DNA from 3 places in the Streptomyces sp. NPDC036813 genome. Region 1 is predicted to be linked to each of the others. Evidence: riboswitches for the same ligand, from Rfam matches in the RefSeq annotation. Region 1 holds a riboswitch; each other region holds the start of a gene.
What was found. Region 1 has a riboswitch for cyclic di-AMP ahead of ACZ67Q_RS03050 (M23 family metallopeptidase). Riboswitches for the same ligand answer to the same signal wherever they lie in the genome.
Positions count from the first base shown of each region.

Region 2: it holds a riboswitch for cyclic di-AMP, as region 1 does, so the genes downstream of both, ACZ67Q_RS24715 (transglycosylase SLT domain-containing protein) here and ACZ67Q_RS03050 (M23 family metallopeptidase) in region 1, are expected to answer to the same signal.
Region 3: it holds a riboswitch for cyclic di-AMP, as region 1 does, so the genes downstream of both, ACZ67Q_RS33565 (M23 family metallopeptidase) here and ACZ67Q_RS03050 (M23 family metallopeptidase) in region 1, are expected to answer to the same signal.

Region 1 covers NZ_JBVJPV010000001.1:713,822-720,854, reverse strand. The annotation lists gene ACZ67Q_RS03060 (immunity 49 family protein) at 18-1,580, shown strand; gene ACZ67Q_RS03055 (SGNH/GDSL hydrolase family protein) at 1,632-2,417, opposite strand; gene ACZ67Q_RS03050 (M23 family metallopeptidase) at 2,677-3,570, opposite strand; cyclic di-AMP (ydaO/yuaA leader) riboswitch at 3,576-3,731, opposite strand; gene ACZ67Q_RS03045 (tyrosine-protein phosphatase) at 4,199-4,996, shown strand; gene ACZ67Q_RS03040 (DUF6126 family protein) at 5,042-5,164, opposite strand; gene ACZ67Q_RS03035 (helix-turn-helix domain-containing protein) at 5,161-5,781, opposite strand; gene ACZ67Q_RS03030 (aspartate aminotransferase family protein) at 5,892-7,033, opposite strand, start outside.
Region 2 covers NZ_JBVJPV010000012.1:142,246-149,278, reverse strand. The annotation lists gene ACZ67Q_RS24735 (ABC transporter permease) at 1-537, opposite strand, end outside; gene ACZ67Q_RS24730 (ABC transporter ATP-binding protein) at 524-1,498, opposite strand; gene ACZ67Q_RS24725 (LolA family protein) at 1,542-2,813, opposite strand; gene ACZ67Q_RS24720 (polyprenyl synthetase family protein) at 3,200-4,210, opposite strand; cyclic di-AMP (ydaO/yuaA leader) riboswitch at 4,789-4,973, shown strand; gene ACZ67Q_RS24715 (transglycosylase SLT domain-containing protein) at 4,977-5,471, shown strand; gene ACZ67Q_RS24710 (HAD family hydrolase) at 5,560-6,366, opposite strand; gene ACZ67Q_RS24705 (FAD-dependent oxidoreductase) at 6,697-7,033, opposite strand, start outside.
Region 3 covers NZ_JBVJPV010000020.1:117,572-124,604, reverse strand. The annotation lists gene ACZ67Q_RS33570 (GntR family transcriptional regulator) at 1-345, opposite strand, end outside; gene ACZ67Q_RS33565 (M23 family metallopeptidase) at 560-1,303, opposite strand; cyclic di-AMP (ydaO/yuaA leader) riboswitch at 1,316-1,469, opposite strand; gene ACZ67Q_RS33560 (M16 family metallopeptidase) at 1,705-3,093, opposite strand; gene ACZ67Q_RS33555 (M16 family metallopeptidase) at 3,090-4,484, opposite strand; gene ACZ67Q_RS33550 (DNA gyrase/topoisomerase IV subunit A) at 4,926-7,033, shown strand, end outside.

The DNA.
Region 1 (7,033 bases):
CCTCGTAGAGTCCCGGGGTGAACCAACTGCACGCATCCGACCCCGATTTGCCGATGCTGACGGGGCCACAGGCCGCGCGGCTGCGCTCCCTCGCCGTCGACCAGCTGCGCGCCCGGCACGGCGATGTCGTCGTCACCGGCGCGGACGTCCTGCACGACGGGCGCCGCAGCCCGCTCACGACCCTGGCCCAACGCTGCCGCGACGTACCCGAGGATCACTGGCCGGAGCTGGTCCGGCAGCACTTCACGCGCCTGGAGAACGCCTCGCGGGGCGACGAGGACGCCGAGGAGCTGCTGCGCGGTACACGGCTGCGGCTGCTGCCCGACGACGCGTTCCCCGAGGAGGCGGCGGGCGGCTTCCGTTACGTACTCCCGGTCGCCGACGGGCTCCTCGCGGCCCTCGCCCTGGACACCGACGACTCGGTGCGCGTCCTGCACGACGGCGACGTGGCCCGGGTGGGCGCCGAACGGCTGTGGGCGGCGGGCCGGGCGAACCTGCTCGCCGAGCCCGTGCGGCACGAGGAGGTGCGCACCGCGTCGGGGGCGGTGCTGCACTCGGTGTACGGCGACTCGCACTTCGTCGCGAGCAGGGCGCTGGCGCTGCCGGAACTGGTGCGGGAGGTGACCGGCCGGGACCTGCCGGAAGCCGGCGCGCTGGTGGCCGTACCGACGCGGCATCTGCTCGCGTTCCATCCGATCGTGGACGGTACGGTCGTGGACGCGGTCAACGACCTGGGCGCCTACGCGCTGGGCGCCTGCCAGGACGGGCCGGGCTCGCTCACCCCGCGGCTGTACTGGTGGCACCGGGGACGGCTGGTGTGTCTCACGCACATCGACGAGGGGACGCGCTCGCTGTCCGTGCGGGCCCCGCAGGAGCTGCTGGGCCTGATGAAGGGGCTGCGCGGCGGCCTGCAACCCTCCCCCTTCGCCGCGGCGCTCGCGCACGCCCACGCGCAGGCCGCCGACGACCCCACCGCGGTGAAGCCGGAGAGCTGGGAGGCGTGGGTGCGCGCCATGCAGGAAGGCACCGCGCTGTTCACCACGCCGCAGGCCCCGCAGGGCGACGGGCGTGCCTGGCTGGAGGCGTTCTGGCTGGCGCTGGTGTGCCGGGAGGGCGAGCGGCTGACGCGGCTGAGCCAGGTACCGGTGGAGCAGCTGCGCCGGGCCGGTGACGCGGACGACTACCTCTTCCACTGGATCGGCACGCTGCAGGCCTTCGTCCTGCGGCGTCCCATGGACGAGGTCGCCGACCGGCTGGTCACCACGATCAAGACGTCCGACCCGCAGGTGGCGACCCGCACCCCGGCCGAGTTCCTGAACCTGGTCGACTACCAGCCGATCGCGCTGTTCCACCGGTTCATCGCGCGCGACCAGGAGAAGTTCGCGGCCGCCCTAGCCGAGGCGCTCGCACACCACGCCCGCTACTGGCAGGGGTCCGCCGAGCCGCGCTCGCTGGTCGCCCTGGGTCCGCTGGCGCTCGCCTGCGTGGCCCACGACTCGGGCTTCCCGGTGGACACGTCGTCGCCGTACTTGCCCAAGCACCTCGTACTGGGGTCGTGGTACGGGGAGTTCCCGACCTGACGGCGCGGACGAGGGACGGTGGCGGTACGGCACCGCCCCTCGCCGCCCGGCTCAGGCGACGGCCGCGATCCGCATCTTGATGTCGTCGGGGGACAACGTGCCCTTGGCGGTCACATGGTCGCCGGAGGACTCGCCGCGCAGCCGCCGCCCGATCCACGGCACCAGGTACTCGCGCGCCCAGTGGACGTCGTCGCGCCGGACGTCGAGCGTGCCGCGCGGCGGCAGCGGCGGCCAGGCCTGCTCGGGGTCGGCCGGGATCCTCAGGCTGAGTGCCTGGCCGGCCCGCAGCGCCACGCGCGTGTGCCCCTCGGGCGACAGGTGCAGCCGGTCGTCGTCCCAGGCGCGCCGGTCCTGCACGGACTTCAGCGACCACAGGTCGAGCACCGGGCAGCCGTAGCGGTCGGCGATGGCCCGGACGTGCCCGTTGTAGGTGGCGATCTTGCCGCGCAGATGCTTGAGCAGCGGGACCCCCCGGGTGTCGAAGCCGGTCGTCACCATGACGGTGCCGGCCACGGCGGCGAGCTGCGCGACCGCCTTCTCGAACCGCTCGGCGACCTCGTCGGGGTCGGTGCCGGGGCGGATGATGTCGTTGCCGCCGGCACAGAACGACACCAGGTCGGGGGCGAGTTCGACGGCCCTCGGAACCTGGTCGGCCACGATCTGGTCGAGCAGTTTGCCGCGCACCGCGAGGTTCGTGTAGGTGAAGTCTCCCTCGGGCCGCCGGTCGGCGAGGAGTACGGCGAAACGGTCGGCCCAGCCCACGAACTGCCCGTCGGGGCCGGGGTCACCGACGCCCTCGGTGAAGCTGTCCCCCACCGCCACGTACGACCCGATCACTGCTCTGCTGTCACTCTTCGAATCGTCTGCCACAGCAGACCATGATTCACCCTTGAATGTGACCTACGCGACCGTAGGCAAGGGTTGACGGGCGGTGAGATAAGCCACTCCACGTGTCCGGCCGTGTCGGGAATAAGCGCCCCGGTAGTAACGGCCGTGAGGCGCCGGCCGGCCCGGGCACACCGAAGGCCGGACACCCGTGGATCGGGGTCCGGCCTTGGTGGCGTGTCAGACGAGTGGCCGCCGGGGCGGCGCGGGGTCAGCCGACGGTGACGCCGTGGGCGCGCAGGTAGGCGACCGGGTCCACGTCGGAGCCGTAGTTCGGCGTGGTGCGGATCTCGAAGTGCAGGTGCGGGCCGGTCACGTTGCCGGTCGCACCGGACAGGCCGAGCTGCTGACCCGCGGTGACGCTCTGGCCGGCCGAGACGGAGATCTGCGACAGGTGGGCGTACTGGGCGTAGTAGCCGTCGTTCAGCTTGATGACGACCTGGTTGCCGTAAGCGCCGCCCCAGCCGGCGGAGACGACGGTGCCGGCGCCGACGGCCTTGACGGTGGTGCCGGTCGGGACGACGAAGTCGACGCCGGTGTGGTAGCCGCTGGCCCACATGCTGCCGGGGGTGTGGTAGGCGGTGCCGATGGTGGCGCCGCTGACCGGCAGGGTGAAGCCGGTGGCGGTGCTCGTCGACTGGGCCGGCTTGGCGGCCTTCGCGGGCTTGGCGGCGGGCTTGTGCGCGGGCGCCTCGCTCTTGTGCGACGGCGCGGCCTTGTGCGCCACGGCGGCCTTCTTGCCGAGGGTCAGCTTCAGACCGGGGTGGATGAGCGACGGGTCGCTGCCGACGGCCTCGCGGTTGTCCTCGTACAGCTTCTTCCAGCCGCCGGCGACGTGCTGCTCGTTCGCGATCTTCGACAGGTAGTCGCCGGACTTGACGGTGTAGACGCGCACGCCGGACTGCGGCGCCTTCTTCTCGGCGGACGGCAGGCTCTGGACGGCCTTGCCGGACACCGACTGGGCGGCGGTCTGCGGCGTGGCCGCGTGCGCGCCGGCGGCCCCCATGAGCGGCAGCGCGAGGGCGGCGCCACCGGTGCCGGCGACGGCGAGAGTACGGGCGAAACGCTGGGACTTCGGACGACGGTGCTTACCCTTTGCGGGCATGGCGCTTTTCCTCTCCGGCGCCTGCGAGGTGAGCTGTCGGGTTCGGGCTGGAGATGCCCGGCCGCGCTGGGCGCGGCTTCACCCCATAGCCGTTCCGGGAACCGGAACAGGCGGTCGTACCTGTGGGTCCCCCGCTCCTGCCGTGCGTCGGGTGGGTGGGTGCGGTGCGCCGGACGGCGGCAGGATTCGGCGTCCGTCCGGATTCGGTGGGGAACGTAAGCGAGCAGGACGCACGGGGACAAGCGAAAGGTTGCGTGAACGGGCGTTTGTCGTGATCCAATACCGGAATGCACCGTCACACTGTGTGCATTCGATCTGCTTTCAGTTCGTCAATTCACCAGGAAATGCGCCGCCATTACGTGGACATGACGTACGACGGACGGTCACGGTTATGACCCTCCTCACGCGGGCGAATTCCAGGGACCCTCAAATCATTGCCAGTTGGAAGGAAGGCGCCAATTCGGGCAGAAGGCTCAGATGCGACGTGAGTGGATATCCGTCCCATTCGACCGCCGTCGCCGTGGAGGCGGGGACAACCGGTTGCCCCGGGAATCCATGTCGTATCGTCGAAGGGCAGCCCGTCGGCCATTCGAGCCGCGTCGGCGGGTACGAGCGGGAGGAGCCCTTCGTGACGCAGCAGGTGCCGTCGACCGAACCCGAGCTGACCGGAGTGCGCAACTTCCGAGACGTGGGCGGGCTGCCCACGGTCGACGGACGGCGGGTGCGGCACGGCGTGCTGTTCCGCAGCGGCCACCTCGCCCACGCCACGCCCGAGGACGCGGCGTACCTCTCCTCACTGGGGCTGCACACGATCTTCGACTTCCGCAACGCGGCCGACCAGAAGCTGGAGGGTCCGGACGTCGAGCTGCCGGGCGTGCGCAACGTCAACCTGCCGCTGTCGGACCCGGCGGACGGCGCCGAGTTCTGGAAGATGGTCCGCGACGGCGATCTCGACCAGCTGCGCGGCATCCTCGCCGACGGCAAGGGCGCGAACCGGATGATCGCCTCCTACCGCACGATCATCAAGGAGCGCACCGACGAGCACTCCCGGGTGCTGCACGCGCTCGCCGAGGACAACGTCCCGGCCCTGATGCACTGCGCCGCCGGCAAGGACCGTGCCGGCCTGTCGATAGCGGTCACCCTGCTCGCCCTGGGGGTGGAGAAGGACGCCATCGTCGAGGACTATCTGAAGTCCAACGAGAAGCACCGCCGGTACAAGGTGCGCCGCAGCGGCTCGGCTCAGTCGGCCTACACCCCCGAGGTGATGGAGCTGCTCAGCCCGCTCTTCGACGCGCGCGCCGAGTACCTCACGGCGGCCATGGAGACCATCGAGGAGACCTGGGGCGGCGTCGACGCCTACCTGGAGCAGGGGCTGCGGCTCACCCCGGAGAACCGGGAGCGGCTGCGGGCGCGCCTGCTCGACTGACCGCCCCGGCGCCCGATCGGCGCCGGGGCGCTCACGGCGGTACGTCTACTGCTGGGCACCCAGCTCGAACAGCAGCCAGATGAACCCGGCCAGGACATGCCCGACGGCGATGTAGATGATGAGCCGGATCCACAGGGTCCGGGGGAACTTCTCCTCGAAGTTGCTCATCGTGCCTCTCCAGGGTGGGCGGGCCCCAGGCACAGCGTGGCCGTGGGGCTCTGCAGCAGGGTGTGGACGAACAGGAGCTCCAGGCCCCCGGGGTCGTCGGCGGCGATCCGGTGCGGGGTCAGCGAGTCGAAGTGCGCGCTGTCCCCCGGGCCGAGCCGGTGGGTGGTGTCCCCGAGACGCAGCCTGAGCCGTCCGGCCAGGACGTACAGCCACTCCTCGCCGGGATGCACGCGCACGATGTCGCCCTGCGCGCCGTACGGCACCCGGACCCGCAGGGCCTGCATGCCGCGGCCGGGCGCGCCGGCCTGCCAGTACGTCCAGCCGCCGGCCGCCGTCGGTTCCATGTCCGCGGCGCGCACCACGGCGTCCCGCTCGGCGACGTTCTCGCCGAGCAGCTCCGAGACGGTCGTACCGTAGATACGGGCCAGCGCGAGCAGCATCGGCAGCGAGGGCTGGCGCTGTCCGGTCTCCAGACGGGACAGATGGGCCGGTGACAGTCCGGCGGCGCGGGCGGCGGCCTCCAGGGTGAGGCCGGCGCGGCGGCGCAGGGACCGCAGCTGCGGGGCCACCGCGGGCAGGTCGCCGGCCGGTTCCGCGGGGGGCTCGGAGGAGCTCATGTCTCCATTCAGCCGCAGGCTTGCCTCTGCGGCAAATTTCTTGCCTCAGAGGCAAAGCGCCCGCACAGCCCCCCGGGCCGCCCAGACCACCGGGCCCGCCGCGTCCGCCGCTACCGGTTCGTCACGGCCTGCTTGATCAGCGTCTTGCCGAAGTCCCACATCAGACCGTTGCCGCTGTGGGCGTCGTCCATCACGGCGGTGAAGGCGTCGACGAACCGGTCCACGTCCGCCTCGTCGATGATCAGCGGCGGGATCAGCTTGATCACCTCCAGGTGGTCGCCGGAGACCTGGGTGAGGATCCGGTGCCGCTGGAGCAGCGGTACGACGACCATCTGCGCGAAGAGGCCCTTGCGGGCGGCCTGGAGCATGGTCCAGCGGCTGCGCAGCTTCAGCGAGGCGGGCCGGCCGAACTCGACGCCGATCATCAGCCCACGACCGCGGACGTCGGCGAGCAGTTCGTACTTCTCGGTCAGCGCGGCGAGCCGGGACTTCAGCAGCTCTCCGGTCCTGCGCACCCCGGCGACGATCTGCTCCTGCTCCATGACCGACAGCACGGCGAGGCCGCACGCCATGGCCTGGGCGTTGGACCCGAAGCTCGCCGAGTGGACCAGGACGCGGTCCATGGACGAGTAGACCTTCTTGAAGATCCACTCCTTGCCCACGGTGGCGCCGACCGGCACATAGCCGCCGGAGAGGGCCTTGGCGACGCAGACCAGGTCGGGTTCGACGCCGTCCTCGTGCTGGTAGGCGTAGAAGTCGCCGGTGCGGCCGAGGCCGGTCTGCACCTCGTCGGCGATGAGCAGCGCCTTGTGCCGGCGCAGCAGCTCCTGCGCGGCGCGCAGATAGCCGGGCGGGGCCTCGTGCACGCCCTTGCCCTGGATCGGCTCGACGATCAGGGCGGCGACGTCGCCCTTGCGCAGCTCCCTCGCGAGCGCGTCGAGGTCGCCGAGCGGGACCGCCGTGTCGGGCAGCAGCGGGGCGAAGCCGTCCCGGAAGCCGGACTCGCCGTTGACCGACAGCGAGCCGGTGGTCAGCCCGTGGAAGGCGTGGTCGCAGTACAGGACACGCGGCTTGCCGGTGGCGTACCGGGCGAACTTCAGGGCGGTCTCGACGGCCTCGGTGCCGCTGTTGCCGAAGAACACGCGGTCCAGGTGGGGGCTGTGCGCGAGCAGCCGTTCGGCGAGCAGGCCGGGCAGCGGCTGGCAGTCGAAGCGGGTCAGGTCGGCGAGGTCGAGGTCGAGGACGTCGTGCA
Region 2 (7,033 bases), on a different contig from region 1:
CAGATCGCCGAGCGGGAACAACAGGGCCCCGACCAGCAGCGCCGACACGGCGACGACGAGAGTGGCGAGCAGACAGAAGGCCATCACAGTCGTGTACTTGGCGAGCAGCAGCCGCGTACGCCCGGCCGGTGCGACCAGGAGATAGCGCAGGGTGCCCGCGTTTGCCTCGCCGGCGATGGCGTCGCCCGCGACCACACCGACCGCCATCGGCAGGAAGAACGGCAGAGTCGCGGCCAGCGCAGTGAAGACGAGGAACAGGCCGTTGTTGGTGACCTGCGTGATGAACGCCGGTCCCCCACCGCCCCCGGACCCCGACGAACCGTCCCCCGTCTCGATCCGCACGGCGATCCCGACCAGGACGGGCACCGCGGCCAGCACCCCCAGCAGCGCGAGGGTGCGCCATCGTCGCAAGGTGACCAGCAGTTCGCTGCGGAAGAGCCCCAGGGTCCACAGGGGCCGCACCGCCCGGGCCGTCTCGGAGGCGGTGGCGCCGCCCGTGGTGACCGTGGTCGTGCTGCTGGTGTCATCCGGCGACATCGAAGCCCTCCCCCGTCAGCGCCACGAACGCGTCCTCCAGCGTGGCCCGTTCCACCCCGAAGCCCCGCACCCGTATCCCCGCCGCGACCAACGCGGCGTTGAGATCGGCCGGTTCCGACTCCGGCGGCTCGCCCGTCACCCGGTCCTCCGCCACGACGACGTCCCCGACACCCTGCTCCTTCAGCACCCGGGCCGCGTCGCAGACGTCTGGCGTCGTCACCACCAGCCGCCCCCGGGCCCGCGCCGCCAGGTCGGCGACCGCGCCCTGGACGACGAGCCGGCCGCGCGCCATCACCGCGGCGTGCGTGCACACCTGCTCGATCTCGTCGAGCAGGTGCGAGGAGAGGAAGACGGTCGCGCCGTCCGAGGCCAGCTCCCGCACGAGCGCCCGGATCTCGCGCATGCCCTGCGGGTCGAGCCCGTTGGTCGGCTCGTCCAGCACGAGCAGGCGCCGGGGCTGGAGCAGCGCGGCAGCGAGCCCGAGCCGCTGCTTCATCCCGAGCGAGTACGCCCGCGCCTTCTTTCCGGCTGCCGCCGTCAGCCCCACCCGCTCCAGCGCGGTGGCGACGCGGGCGCGCCGGGTGCGCGGGTCGGCGGTGGGGTCGGCGGCGTCGTAGCGGAGCAGGTTGTCCCGGCCGGAGAGGAAGCCGTACAGCGCGGGCCCTTCGATCAGCGCGCCCACCTGCGGCAGCACCGAGCGGGCGGCCCGGGGCATCGGCTGCCCGAGCACGCGCGCGGCGCCGGAGGTGGGCTCGATCAGGCCCATCAGCATGCGGATGGTGGTGGTCTTGCCCGATCCGTTCGGACCGAGGAAGCCGAAGACGCTGCCCGCCGGCACCGTCAGGTCCAGGCCGTCCACGGCGAGCTGCCCGCCGCGGTAGCGCTTGGTGAGGGCGCGGGTGTGGATGACGTACTCGTCCTCCAGCTCCTGCTCATCCCGTGCGGCGGGCGCTGCGTCCATCGGCTCCCCGATCGTTTCCCGTGGCCGGCGGTGTCCCGCCGGCTCACCTGCCCGCGTCGGCGGCCTTGACCAGGGCGTCCTTGGTCACCGCTCCGACGTAGGCCTTGCCGTCGTCGGTGATCAGGGCGTTCACCAGGCGAGTGGAGAACACCGTGCCCTTGCCGAACTTGCCCGAGACCTTGTCGCCGAGCGAGTCCAGGAAGCCGCCGAGGTCGCCGCCGACCTCGCTGCCGGAGGGCACACCACCCTTGGCGCCGGTGTCGAAGACCGCGATGGCGTTCCAGCCCTCACCGAGGACCTCGGGTCCGCCGATTCCCTTGCCCGGCGCCCCGCCCGGCGTGGGCAGGAGGTGCCCCGGGAGGCCGCCCTTCAGCGGACCGTCGCCCTGGAGGCGGTCGCCCTTGGGGTGCTCACGGTCGCCGCCCTCGGTGACCTTGGCACCCTTGGGCGGGGTGAAGTCGAAGGTGGAGGCGGCCGGTCGGGCGAAGCTGACCTGCGTGAAGCCGGCGTCGACCACGGCGGCGCCGCCGCTCTTCGGGGTCAGGGTGAACTTCAGCGGCACGCCGGTCTTCGCGTCCACGGCGATGGTGATCCCGCCGACGGTGCTGCCGGACTGCTTGGGCTTGATCAGCAGCTTGTAGGCGTCGCGGCCGGCGACGTGGGCGGTGCCGTCCACCGTGACGGCGGTCGTGGAGTCGACGGCCTTGAGGGCCTGCTCGGCGAAGTCCTTGGGCGTGCCGGAGAAGTCGTCCGTGCCCCGCGTGCCCTTGCGGTGGTCCTTGCCGGTGTCCTCCGAGGTGGCGTGGTACACCTCGTTGGACTTGCTGTCGTAGCCCCACACGTCCTTGCCGTTGTGGATGAGGCTGTATTCGGCGGCGTCCTCCAGCACCGACACCTTCTGCCGGTCCGGCCCGTCGGCCGCGACCCGCAACGTGTGCGAGCCGGTGGCGAGTTCGGTGACCTTGGCGGACGGGTCGGCGGCCGAGCCGTCACCGGAGCCGCCCGTCTTCCCGCCGAGACCGCCCGCGAGCCCGCCCAGGTCGGGCAGCCCGAGGTCGGTGCTGATCCGCACGGTGCCCGACATCTGCTGGACGTCCGACGCCGCGATCTTCTCGATGAGCTGCTGCGCGGTGATCTTCGGCAGATCCGGGTCACCGGAGCTGGCGAGCGCGGGGACGATCCCGATCGTCGCGGCGGCCACGCCCACGACGGTCGCGGGCACGACGTACCGCGCGGCCCTGCGACGCCCCCCGCCCGACGAGCCGGCCGGCTCCTGCACGGCCGTCGCCCTGTCATCGCTTCCATACGGTGCCATGTGTGCGCTACCTCCGTCGTCGGCGGCGGCTGTCGTTCCCGTGACCCCCGGCGCGTGCTCCCGGCGGGCCCCACCCCAAGCCGCCATTCTCACCCGAATCGGTGAGGAGTGGTGTCTTCCGTGCTTTCCATGAGACCAAATCGGCCGCCGGGAAGCGTCACTCCACGGACGCAACCGCATGTACTGCTGGGGTATGACATGGCGGGGCCTCAGCTCGCCCTACCCGTAGGGGAGGTGGGGGACCAGGGAGCCACGGGGACGGGGCAGCGGGCTCCACCCGAGGGTGCGGATACGCCGAGAGGCGGAGTCCACCCGGGGTGCGGCCGTCAGCGGAAGGGCCGCACGGCCCGGATGTACGTCTCCGGCCGGGAGGGGGACGGCTGCCGTCAGCCCGCCCGGTGCACCACCGCGTCGCACAGCTCCATCAGCGCCGCCTTGGCGCCGCACTCCCGCAGCGGAGCCAGCGCCGCACGCGCCTCCTCGGCGTAGCGGACGGTGTCGCGCCGCGCCTGCTCCAGCGCGGGGTGCGCCCGCAGCCCGGCCAGCGCCTCCGCGTGTCGCGCGTCGTCGCTCAGATCGGAGTCCAGCAGCTCGCACAGCGCGCGGTCCTCCGGCAGCCCCAGCCGCTCGGCCTGCTCGCGCAGCCGCAGCACCGGCAGCGTCGGAATGCCCTCGCGAAGATCCGTGCCCGGCGTCTTGCCGGACTCGTGCGAGTCGGAGGCGATGTCGAGCACGTCGTCAGCCAGCTGGAAAGCGACGCCCAGCCGCTCCCCGTACTGGGTCAGCACGTCCACGACCGTCTCGTCGGCGCCGGACATCATCGCGCCGAACCGGCACGACACCGCCACCAGCGACCCCGTCTTGCCGCCGAGCACCTCGAGGTAGTGGTCGACCGGGTCGCGCCCGTCCTGCGGCCCCGCGGTCTCCAGGATCTGCCCGGTGACCAGCCTCTCGAACGCCAGCGCCTGCACCCGCACCGCCTCGGGGCCGAGGTCGGCGAGGATCTGCGACGCGCGCGCGAAGAGGAAGTCGCCGGTCAGTACGGCGACCGAGTTACCCCACCGCGTGTTCGCGCTGGGCACCCCGCGCCGCACGGCGGCCTCGTCCATGACGTCGTCGTGGTACAGCGTCGCGAGGTGGGTCAGCTCGACCACGACCGCCGACGGCACGACACCCGGCGCATACGGGTCGCCGAACTGCGCCGCCAGCATCACGAGCAGCGGCCGGAACCGCTTCCCGCCCGCCCGCACCAGGTGCTGTGCGGCCTCCGTGATGAAGGGAACCTCGCTCTTGGTGGCCTCGAGCAGCCCTTCCTCGACAGCCGCCAATCCGGCCTGGACATCGGCCTCGAGAGCCTGGTCCCGCACGCTAAGCCCGAACGGCCCGACGACGGTCACGAGGGGTCTCCTGTCTGCTGGTGCCGGTTGGCGATTACACGGTTTGTCGATAGGTCGCTGACATCACTCAAGTCAGCGTATCCGGTCACGTTTCGATCACCGATAGCGCCCACGGTTACAGGCCAGGTGGTATCGGATCACGCCCGATATGTTTATCGATCAAATCTGATCGGCCGAAAAGTACCGATATCAACCATGCTCGTGTCGTGAAGACCACCCCCCACCCTCCGTGAGGCACCCCGCCCCGGCGCGCCACAACACGACCCGACTGCCCGTTTTGCCGTAATTAATCAGTCGATTCACCTTGGCCGCCTTGGTACCAAATGTGTTTCCCCTGTGACACCAGTGAATTGGGTCACGCGCCACCCTCACCGGCCTCCCCTCCGTCTGCCCCGTGTTTCGCCAGTCCCGACAAGCGAGTTGGGCCTCGGCGACCACAAAGGATCAAGCACCCCAAACACCCCGGACCAAGGTCAACCAGGGCATTAGGTGAAACCGGTACTTGTTCCCGGCATCAGCTCTCGCATAACTTCCCGGCCTGTCGGATGGACGCCTAATCCTGCCGCCGTCCGGCATCCACCATCGGACCAACTCATCCGTGTACGGCAGGAGCGGGGGACCCAGGTAAGTCGCCGAGCCGGACGTCGTCACCCCGACGACGCCCCGGACCGGCTTGGGGTGAAGCCGTGCCGCAGCCGCGGCCGGCCGGGCATCTCCAGCCCGAACCCGACAGCTCACCTCGCAGGCGTGGGAGAGGAACTTCGTCATGTCTGCTGCCGGTCAGCACCGCCGCACCCGCACGTCCCGCCTCGTCCGCACCCTCGCCGTCGCCGGCACCGGTGCCGCCGCCCTCGCGCTGCCGCTCTTCGGCGCCACCAGCGCCTCCGCCGCCACCCCGGCGACCAGCGCCACCGTGATCACGGCCGCCAACTCGGTCTACCCGAACAACCTCGACGGCTGGATCCGCCAGTCGCTGGACATCATGTCCCAGCACGGCATCCCGGGCACCTACGACGGGATCTACCGCAACATCATCCGCGAGTCCTCCGGCAACCCCGCCGCCATCAACCTGTGGGACTCCAACGCGGCCGCCGGCACCCCGTCCAAGGGCCTGCTCCAGGTGATCGACCCGACGTTCCTCGCCTACCACGTGTCCGGCACCTCCATGGACCCGTACGACCCGATCGCCAACATCACCGCGGCCTGCAACTACGCGGCCGCCCGCTACGGGTCGATCGACAACGTGTTCAGCGCGTACTGAGCCACCGCCTCACGCGAGAAGCCGTGAGCCGCTGCCTCCGGCAAGAGCCTTGAGCCGCTGCCTCACGGGAGCGTCGTGAGCCACTGCCTCACGCGAAGAGTCGTTCGAGGACGACGGCGATGCCGTCGTCCTCGTTCGACAAGGTGACCTCGTCGGCCACGGCCTTCAGCTCCTCGTGGGCGTTGGCCATGGCCACCCCTCGGGCGGCCCAGGCGAACATCGGGATATCGTTCGGCATGTCCCCGAACGCGAGCGCCCGCTCGGGGCCCAGCCCGAGATGGTCGGCCGCCAGCGCGAGCCCCGTCGCCTTGGTGACACCGCACGGCTGCAGCTCCACGGTCCCCGGCCCCGACATGGTCACCGTCGCCAGGGAACCGACCACCGCGCGCGCCGTCGCCGCCAGCTCGTCGTCGGACAGCTCGGGATGGCGCAGCAGCACCTTGCTGATCGGCTCGCCCCACAGATCGTCGCGCCGCCCGACCCGCACCGCCGGCAGTGTCGGGTGCGGCATCCGGTAGCCGGGCTCGATCAGCGTCAGCCCGTCCACGCCGTCCTGGTCGACCGCGGCGTACACCTCCCCCACCTCGGCCTCGATCTTGCCGAGCGCGGTCTCGGCCAGCTCCCGGTCGAGGGTCACCGACCACAGCAGACGGCCGGCCCCCGCGTCGTACACCTGCGCGCCCTGGCCGCACACCGCGAGCCCCGTGCAGCCGAGGTCCTCCAGCAGCGGCCGCACCCGGGGCGCCGGGCGGCCCGTCACCACCAGGTGGCGGGCGCCGGCGTTCGCCACCCGCGCGAGCGCGGCCCGGGACCGGTCGGACAGCGTGTCGTCGCCGCGCAGCAGCGTTCCGTCCAGGTCAGTGGCGATGAGGGCATATGCGAGGGGTGCGGCCATGATCAGAGAATACGGACCCCGCAGGTCACCCGTTCACCACCCGATTCGCCGTTCCGCAACGTCCCCGGGGGACCCGGTCGGCGCCCCGCTCTTCACCCCCAGGCCCGGCAACGGGGCCTCTGGTTCGACGGCGACCCCGACGACCCCGCCCTGCCCGAGGCCGTGCGTCCGTGCTTCGCCGACGCCGGTGTCGATATCTCGCCCGGCATCCGCACGCGAGCGGCCTGATCAACCTGGCAGCACGCGCAGGAGGACTGACCGGGCCGCCGCTCCCGCGCAGGATGGCCGTCCCCGCGCAGGTCGGCCGTCCCGCGCAGGTCCGGCGTGCCCTCAGCCGTGCGCCGCCACCAGATGCCGGGCCAGCCGTGGCGAGGCGAACTCCGTGCCGCATACGAACCGCATCACCGGGCCGTACGACCCAGCCGCCGGCAGACCCGTGAAGTACAGGCCGGGGACCGACGAGACGTAGCCGGCGCCGAGCCTGGGAGTGCCGCGGCTGACGGCGAGCGCGGTGCGCAGCCCGTGGCCGAGGAAGTCCATCGCCGCGAGGTTCACCCGGTAGCCGGTGGCCGCGATGACGTGGTCGGCGGCGAGCCGCTCGGTGCGGCCGGAGTGACTGCGCACGGTGAGGGTGGCGCCCTCGCCCGTCGACTCCGCCCGCACGATC
Region 3 (7,033 bases), on a different contig from region 1:
GGCCCGCTCCTGGCCGAGCCGCACCAGGCCGCGCAGCACCTTCAGGTGCGCCTCGGTGCGCCGCTGGGCTGCGCGCGCCGCGCCGAGCGGCTCCAGCAGCATCCGCATCTCCAGCAGGTCGGCCGCTTCCTGCTCGGTGGGTTCGGCCACGCACGCGCCCGCGTGCCGTCGCGTCACGACGAAGCCCTCGGCCTCCAGGGTGCGCAGCGCCTCCCGCACGGGCACCCGGGAGACGCCGTAGCGGCGGGCGAGGAGTTCCTCGGTGAGCCGGCTGCCGCGTTCATGGACACCGGCGACGATGTCGTCCCGGATCGCCGTGCACACCGAGTGCGCCGGAATTCGCATGTCCGACCTCCGCCTTGATCCCCGTGAAACGCCGACGATGGACGCGTGTTCCGTGACTCTATTCCAAGGGAGCGGAATTTCCGACGGCGAGCCGGATTCCATGGATATTTTTTGGTCACCTCGCCGGGTTACTCCGGAGGCGAGGATCCGGGAAACGCCGAAAGCCCCGACGCGGTGCGCCGGGGCTTCCTGGGGCTCGTGCCGTTCCGGTGTGTCAGACGTTCACGCCGTGCGCGCGCAGGTAGGCGACCGGGTCCATGTCGGAGCCGTACTCGGGGCTGGTGCGCGCCTCGAAGTGCAGGTGCGGGCCGGTGGTGTTGCCGGTGTCGCCGGACAGGCCGATCTGCTGGCCGGTGACGACCTGCTGGCCCACGACGACGCCGATCGACGACAGGTGCCCGTACTGGGTGTACGTGCCGTCGTGCATGCGGATGACGATCTGGTTGCCGTAGGCGCCGCCCCAGCCGGTCTCCACGACGGTGCCGTAGCCCACCGCGTGCACCGTGGTGCCGGTGGCGGCGTGGAAGTCGATGCCGGTGTGGTGGCCGGAGGACCACAGGGAGCTGCTGGCCTCGTAGCCGGTGGAGACGTAGGAGTGCGCGATCGGGGCCGTGAAGCTGTTCAGGCGCTTGCGCTCGGCCTCCCGGGCGGCACGCTCCTTGGCCTCGTGGGCCCGCGCGGCGGCGGCCTCACGGGCGGCCTGCTCGATGGCCGCCTGCTCGGCGGCCTGCTTCTGGGCCTCGGCCTGGGCGTCGATCTGCGCGGCGACCGCGTCGTCGACGCTGATGACGGGGAGCAGACCGGTGTGCTCGGCGGCGGTATCGGCGGCGAGGGCGGGCGCCGCGAGGGTGCCGATGACGCCGGTGGTGGTGAGCGCGGCGATACCCGCGGCCTGCGCGGTGGTGCGCTTCATCCGGCTGGGACGACGGTGCTTCCCGGTGGCGCTGACGAACGCCATGTGGTGGCTTGTCCTTTCCTTCCCTCTCGCCTACCGGGTTAGCTGACGGGTTCGGAGCAGGAAGGTCTCCTACGAGCACCCTCGCGGGCGCCCGATTCACCCCAGGGACGTGTGGGTCCCCGGCTCCCCTGGCTCGCGCCGTACGGGGACTCGGCGATGACTGTCCGGTGCCGCGGGTGCGGCGCACTGCCTGACGAACAGCCCGGATGAAGCTACGGTGATCGACCTTCAGTCCTCAAACGAATCAGGGGTTTTGTAAGCCATCCCACAGGCCAGACAGGCAACCTCCGCCCCAATTCGGGCATATGGGCGATGGAGCGCCTTGGATCACAAACAGGCCGGCGGGCAGGGCAAGGGCCCTGGTGCTCCGTCAGACACCAGGGCCCCACGCGCGTGTGCGGCTACTCCGCGCTCACCACGGTGACATCGCCGATGCCGAGGGCCTCGACGGGCTCCTTGATCTGCGCGGCGTCACCGACGAGGACCGTCACCAGACGGTCCACCGGGAAGGCGTTCACGACCGCCGCCGTGGCCTCCACCGTGCCGGTCGCGGCGAGCTGCCGGTACAGCGTCGCCTGGTAGTCGTCGGGCAGATGCTGCTCGACCTGGTCGGCGAGCGTGCCCGCGACGGCGGCAGCGGTCTCGTACTTCAGCGGCGCCACCCCGACGAGGTTCTGCACGGCGACGTCGCGCTCGGCGTCGGTCAGGCCGCCCGCCGCCAGGGTGCGCAGCACCTTGAAGAGGTCGTCCAGCGCCGGGCCGGTGTTCGGCGTGTCCACGGAGCCGCTGATGGCGAGCATCGCCGCGCCCGTGCCGTCGGGGGCGGAGCGCAGCACCTGGCTGAAGGCGCGCACGCCGTAGGTGTAGCCCTTCTCCTCCCGCAGGACACGGTCCAGGCGGGAGGTGAGGGTGCCGCCCAGGCAGTACGTGCCGAGCACCTGCGCGGGCCATACGCGGTCGTGCCGGTCGGGGCCGATCCGGCCGATGAGCAGCTGCGTCTGGACGGCGCCCGGGCGGTCGACGATGACGACGCGGCCGGTGTCGTCGGCGGTCACCGCCGGCACGGGGCGCGGCTCGGTGCGCGAGCCGGTCCAGGCGCCCAGGGTGTCGCCCAGGAGGTCGTCGAGGTCGAGGCCGGTCAGGTCGCCGACGACCACCGCGGTGGCGGTGGCGGGGCGCACGTGCCGCTCGTAGAAGGCGCGCACGGCGGCCGCGTCGACGGCCGCGACCGTCTCCTCGGTGCCCTGGCGGGGGCGCGACATGCGCGAGGCCGCCGGGAAGAGTTCCTTGGACAGCTCCTTGGCGGCGCGGCGGGCGGGGCTGGCCAGCTCGTGCGGGATCTCGTCGAGGCGGTTGCGCACCAGCCGTTCGATCTCGCTGTCGGCGAAGGCGGGCGCCCTGAGGGCGTCGGCGATCAGGCCGAGGCCCTTGGCCAGCCGGGAGGCGGGCACCTCCAGGCTGAGGCGGACACCCGGGTGGTCGGCGTGCGCGTCGAGGGTGGCGCCGGCACGCTCCAGCTCGGCGGCGAACTCCTCGGCGGAGTGCTTGTCGGTGCCCTCGGAGAAGGCGCGCGCCATGATCGTGGCGACGCCGTCCAGGCCGGCCGGTTCGGCGTCCAGGGGGGCGTCCAGGAGCACCTCCACGGCGACGACCTGCTGGCCGGGGCGGTGGCAGCGCAGCACCGTCAGGCCGTTGTCGAGCGTGCCGCGCTCGGGGGCCGGGAACGCCCACGGCTTGGCCTCGCCCGCCTGGGGCTGGGGGTGGAAGTCCATGGTGGCGAGCTCGGTCACTTGGCCGTCTCCTCGTTGTCGTTGCCGGCCTCTACGGTCGCTTCCTGCTCCGGGTCCTCGGGCACGTCGGCGTCCGGCGCGGCCTCCGGGGTCTTCGGCTCGTACACGAGCACCGCGCGGTTGTCGGGGCGCAGGCGGGCCTTGGCGACCTCCTGCACCTCCTCGGGCGTCACCTCGAGCACGCGCTGGACGGCGGTGAGGGCGAGCTGCGGGTCGCCGAACAGGACCGCGTAGCGGCACAGTTCGTCGGCGCGGCCCGCGACGGTGCCGAGCCGGTCCAGCCACTCGCGCTCCAGCTGCGCCTGGGCGCGTTCCATCTCCTCGGCCGTGGGGCCCTCCGCGGCGAACCGGGCGAGCTCCTCGTCGATGGCGGCCTCGATGACCGGCACCTCGACGTCACCGGACGTCTTCACGTCCAGCCAGCCCAGGGAGGGCGCCCCGGCCAGCCGCAGCAGGCCGAAGCCGGCCGCGACGGCCGTGCGGTCGCGGCGCACCAGCCGGTTGTACAGGCGGGAGGACTCGCCGCCGCCGAGGATCGTCAGCGCGAGGTCCGCCGCGTCGCACGCGCGTGTGCCGTCGTGAGGCAGCCGGTAGGCACCCATCAGGGCGCGCGCCGGGACCTCCTCGCGGACGACCTCGCGCAGCTGGCTGCCGATGACGTCGGGCAGCGTGCCGTCACGCGGCTCGGGCTTGCCGTCGTGGGAGGCGATGGAGCCGAAGTACTTCTCGACCCAGGCGAGGGTCTGCTCCGGGTCGATGTCGCCGACGACCGACAGGACCGCGTTGTTCGGCGCGTAGTAGGTGCGGAAGAACTGGCGGGCGTCCTCGAGGGTGGCCGCGTCCAGGTCCGCCATGGAGCCGATCGGCGTGTGGTGGTAGGGGTGGCCCTCGGGGTAGGCGAGGGCGGTCAGCCGCTCGAAGGCGGTGCCGTAAGGAACGTTGTCGTAGCGCTGGCGGCGCTCGTTCTTGACGACGTCGCGCTGGTTCTCCATGGACTCCTCGTCCAGGGCGGCCAGCAGGGAGCCCATGCGGTCGGCCTCCAGCCAGAGCGCGAGCTCCAGCTGGTGGGCGGGCATGGTCTCGAAGTAGTTGGTGCGCTCGAAGCTGGTGGTGCCGTTCAGCGACCCGCCGGCGCCCTGCACCAGCTCGAAGTGACCGTTGCCCTTGACCTGGGCGGAGCCCTGGAACATCAGGTGCTCGAAGAGGTGAGCCAGACCCGTACGCCCCTTGACTTCGTGGCGCGAGCCGACGTCGTACCAGAGGCACACCGCCGCGACCGGGGTCAGGTGATCCTCGGAGAGCACCACGCGCAGGCCGTTGGCCAGGCGGTGCTCGGTTGCTGTCAGTCCGCCGGAGCCTGCCTCGGCTGTAGCCGTGTGACCCATGGGCATGTACGTCCCTTCGATCGCGGAAGCGGTCGTGAAACCGCGTGTTTCCTGCCGTCCTGCCACTGTATGCAAGCGCGCGGACCGGCGGCGAAGTTCCCGCACGGCGTACGCCGACAGCGAGATCGCGTAGCCTTCGGGCGATCGTCGTGCGCGGTCCGGGCCGGCCGCGGACCGGCGCCCCGCCTCGGGCGCTCGGGTACGGCCGCGAGATGGCGGCGGTCGGGTGCTCCGGCGCCGCTCCACACAGCCTGGATCCGGGCGTCCGGGCACTGCTTCACACTGCCGGAATCCCGGCGTTCGGGCGCCGCTCCACGCAGGCGGAAACCGGGTGCCCGGGCACCGCTTCGTTCGCCGGGGCCGGGTCCGCGCCCGGCTTGTCAGTCCCACGGTCCACAATGGTCCGCGTCAGATACCGTTCACGCTTCAGCAAGGAGCCAGGCAGCGATGGCCCGCCGCAGCACGAAGACCCCGCCGCCCGACGACTTCGAGGAGAAGATCCTCGACATCGACGTCGTCGACGAGATGCAGGGCTCCTTCCTCGAGTACGCGTACTCGGTCATCTACTCCCGCGCCCTGCCGGACGCCCGGGACGGCCTCAAGCCGGTGCACCGCCGCATCGTCTACCAGATGAACGAGATGGGTCTGCGCCCCGAGCGCGGCTACGTCAAGTGCGCCCGTGTCGTCGGCGAGGTCATGGGCAAGCTGCACCCGCACGGCGACGCGTCGATCTACGACGCCCTGGTGCGTATGGCGCAGCCCTTCTCCATGCGTCTGCCGCTGGTCGACGGCCACGGCAACTTCGGCTCGCTCGGCAACGACGACCCGCCGGCCGCCATGCGGTACACCGAGTGCCGGATGGCCGAGGCCACGGGGCTGATGACGGAGTCGATCGAAGAGGACACCGTCGACTTCCAGCCCAACTACGACGGCCAGGAGCGCGAACCGGTCACCCTTCCCGCCGCCTTCCCGAACCTGCTGGTCAACGGCTCGTCCGGAATCGCGGTCGGCATGGCGACGAACATGCCGCCGCACAACCTGCGCGAGGTCATCTCCGCCGCCCGGCACCTGATCAGGCACCCGAACGCCGACCTCGACGCGCTGATGAAGCACGTCCCCGGCCCCGACCTGCCCACGGGCGGCCGGATCGTCGGCCTCTCCGGCATCCGCGACGCGTACGAGACGGGCCGCGGCACGTTCAAGATGCGCGCGACGGTGACGGTGGAGGACGTCACCGCGCGCCGCAAGGGCCTGATCGTCACGGAGCTGCCCTTCACGGTCGGCCCCGAGAAGGTGATCGCCAAGATCAAGGACCTGGTCGGCTCGAAGAAGCTCCAGGGCATCGCCGACGTCAAGGACCTCACCGACCGCGCGCACGGACTGCGCCTGGTCATCGAGATCAAGAACGGCTTCGTGCCGGAGGCGGTACTGGAGCAGCTGTACAAGCTGACGCCGATGGAGGAGTCCTTCGGCATCAACAACGTCGCCCTGGTCGACGGCCAGCCGCTGACGCTGGGCCTGAAGGAGCTGCTGGAGGTCTATCTCGACCACCGCTTCGAGGTCGTCCGGCGCCGCTCGGAGTTCCGCCGGACCAAGAAGCGCGACCGGCTGCACCTGGTGGAGGGCCTGCTGACGGCACTCGTCGACATCGACGAGGTCATCCAGCTGATCCGCTCCAGCGAGAACTCCGCGCAGGCCAAGCAGCGCCTGATGGAGCGCTTCTCGCTGAGCGAGATCCAGACCCAGTACATCCTCGACACGCCGCTGCGCCGGCTGACCAAGTTCGACCGCATCGAGCTGGAGGCGGAGAAGGACCGGCTGAACGCCGAGATCGAGGAGCTGACCCGGATCCTGGATTCGGACGCCGAACTGCGCAAGCTGGTCTCCAACGAACTGGCGGCGGTCGCCAAGAAGTTCGGCACCGACCGGCGAACGGTCCTGCTGGAGTCCGCGGGCTCCCCGGCGGCCACGGTGTCGCTGCAGGTCGCCGACGACCCGTGCCGGGTGCTGCTGTCCTCCACCGGGCTGCTGGCCCGCACCGCGACCGCCGATCCCTTCGAGGACGGCGACGGCCGGCGCAGCAAGCACGACGTGATCGTCTCGGCGGTGCCGGCGACGGCGCGCGGCGAGGTCGGTGTGGTCACCTCCGGGGGCCGTCTGCTGCGGCTCAACGTGGTCGACCTGCCGCAGCTGCCGGACACGGCGGCCGCGCCGAACCTCTCGGGCGGGGCCCCGGTGGCGGAGTTCATCTCGCTGGAGGGCGACGAGGAGGTGGTCTGCCTGACCACGCTCGACGAGTCCTCCCCCGGTCTGGCGCTCGGCACCGAGCAGGGCGTGGTGAAGCGGGTGGTGCCCGACTACCCGGCCAACAAGGACGAGCTGGAGGTCATCACCCTCAAGGAGGGCGACCGGATCGTCGGCGCGATCGAGCTGCGCACGGGTGAGGAGGACCTCGTCTTCATCACGGACGACGCCCAGCTGCTGCGCTTCCAGGCGTCCGTGGTCCGTCCGCAGGGCCGGCCGGCGGGCGGCATGGCGGGCATCAAGCTCACCGA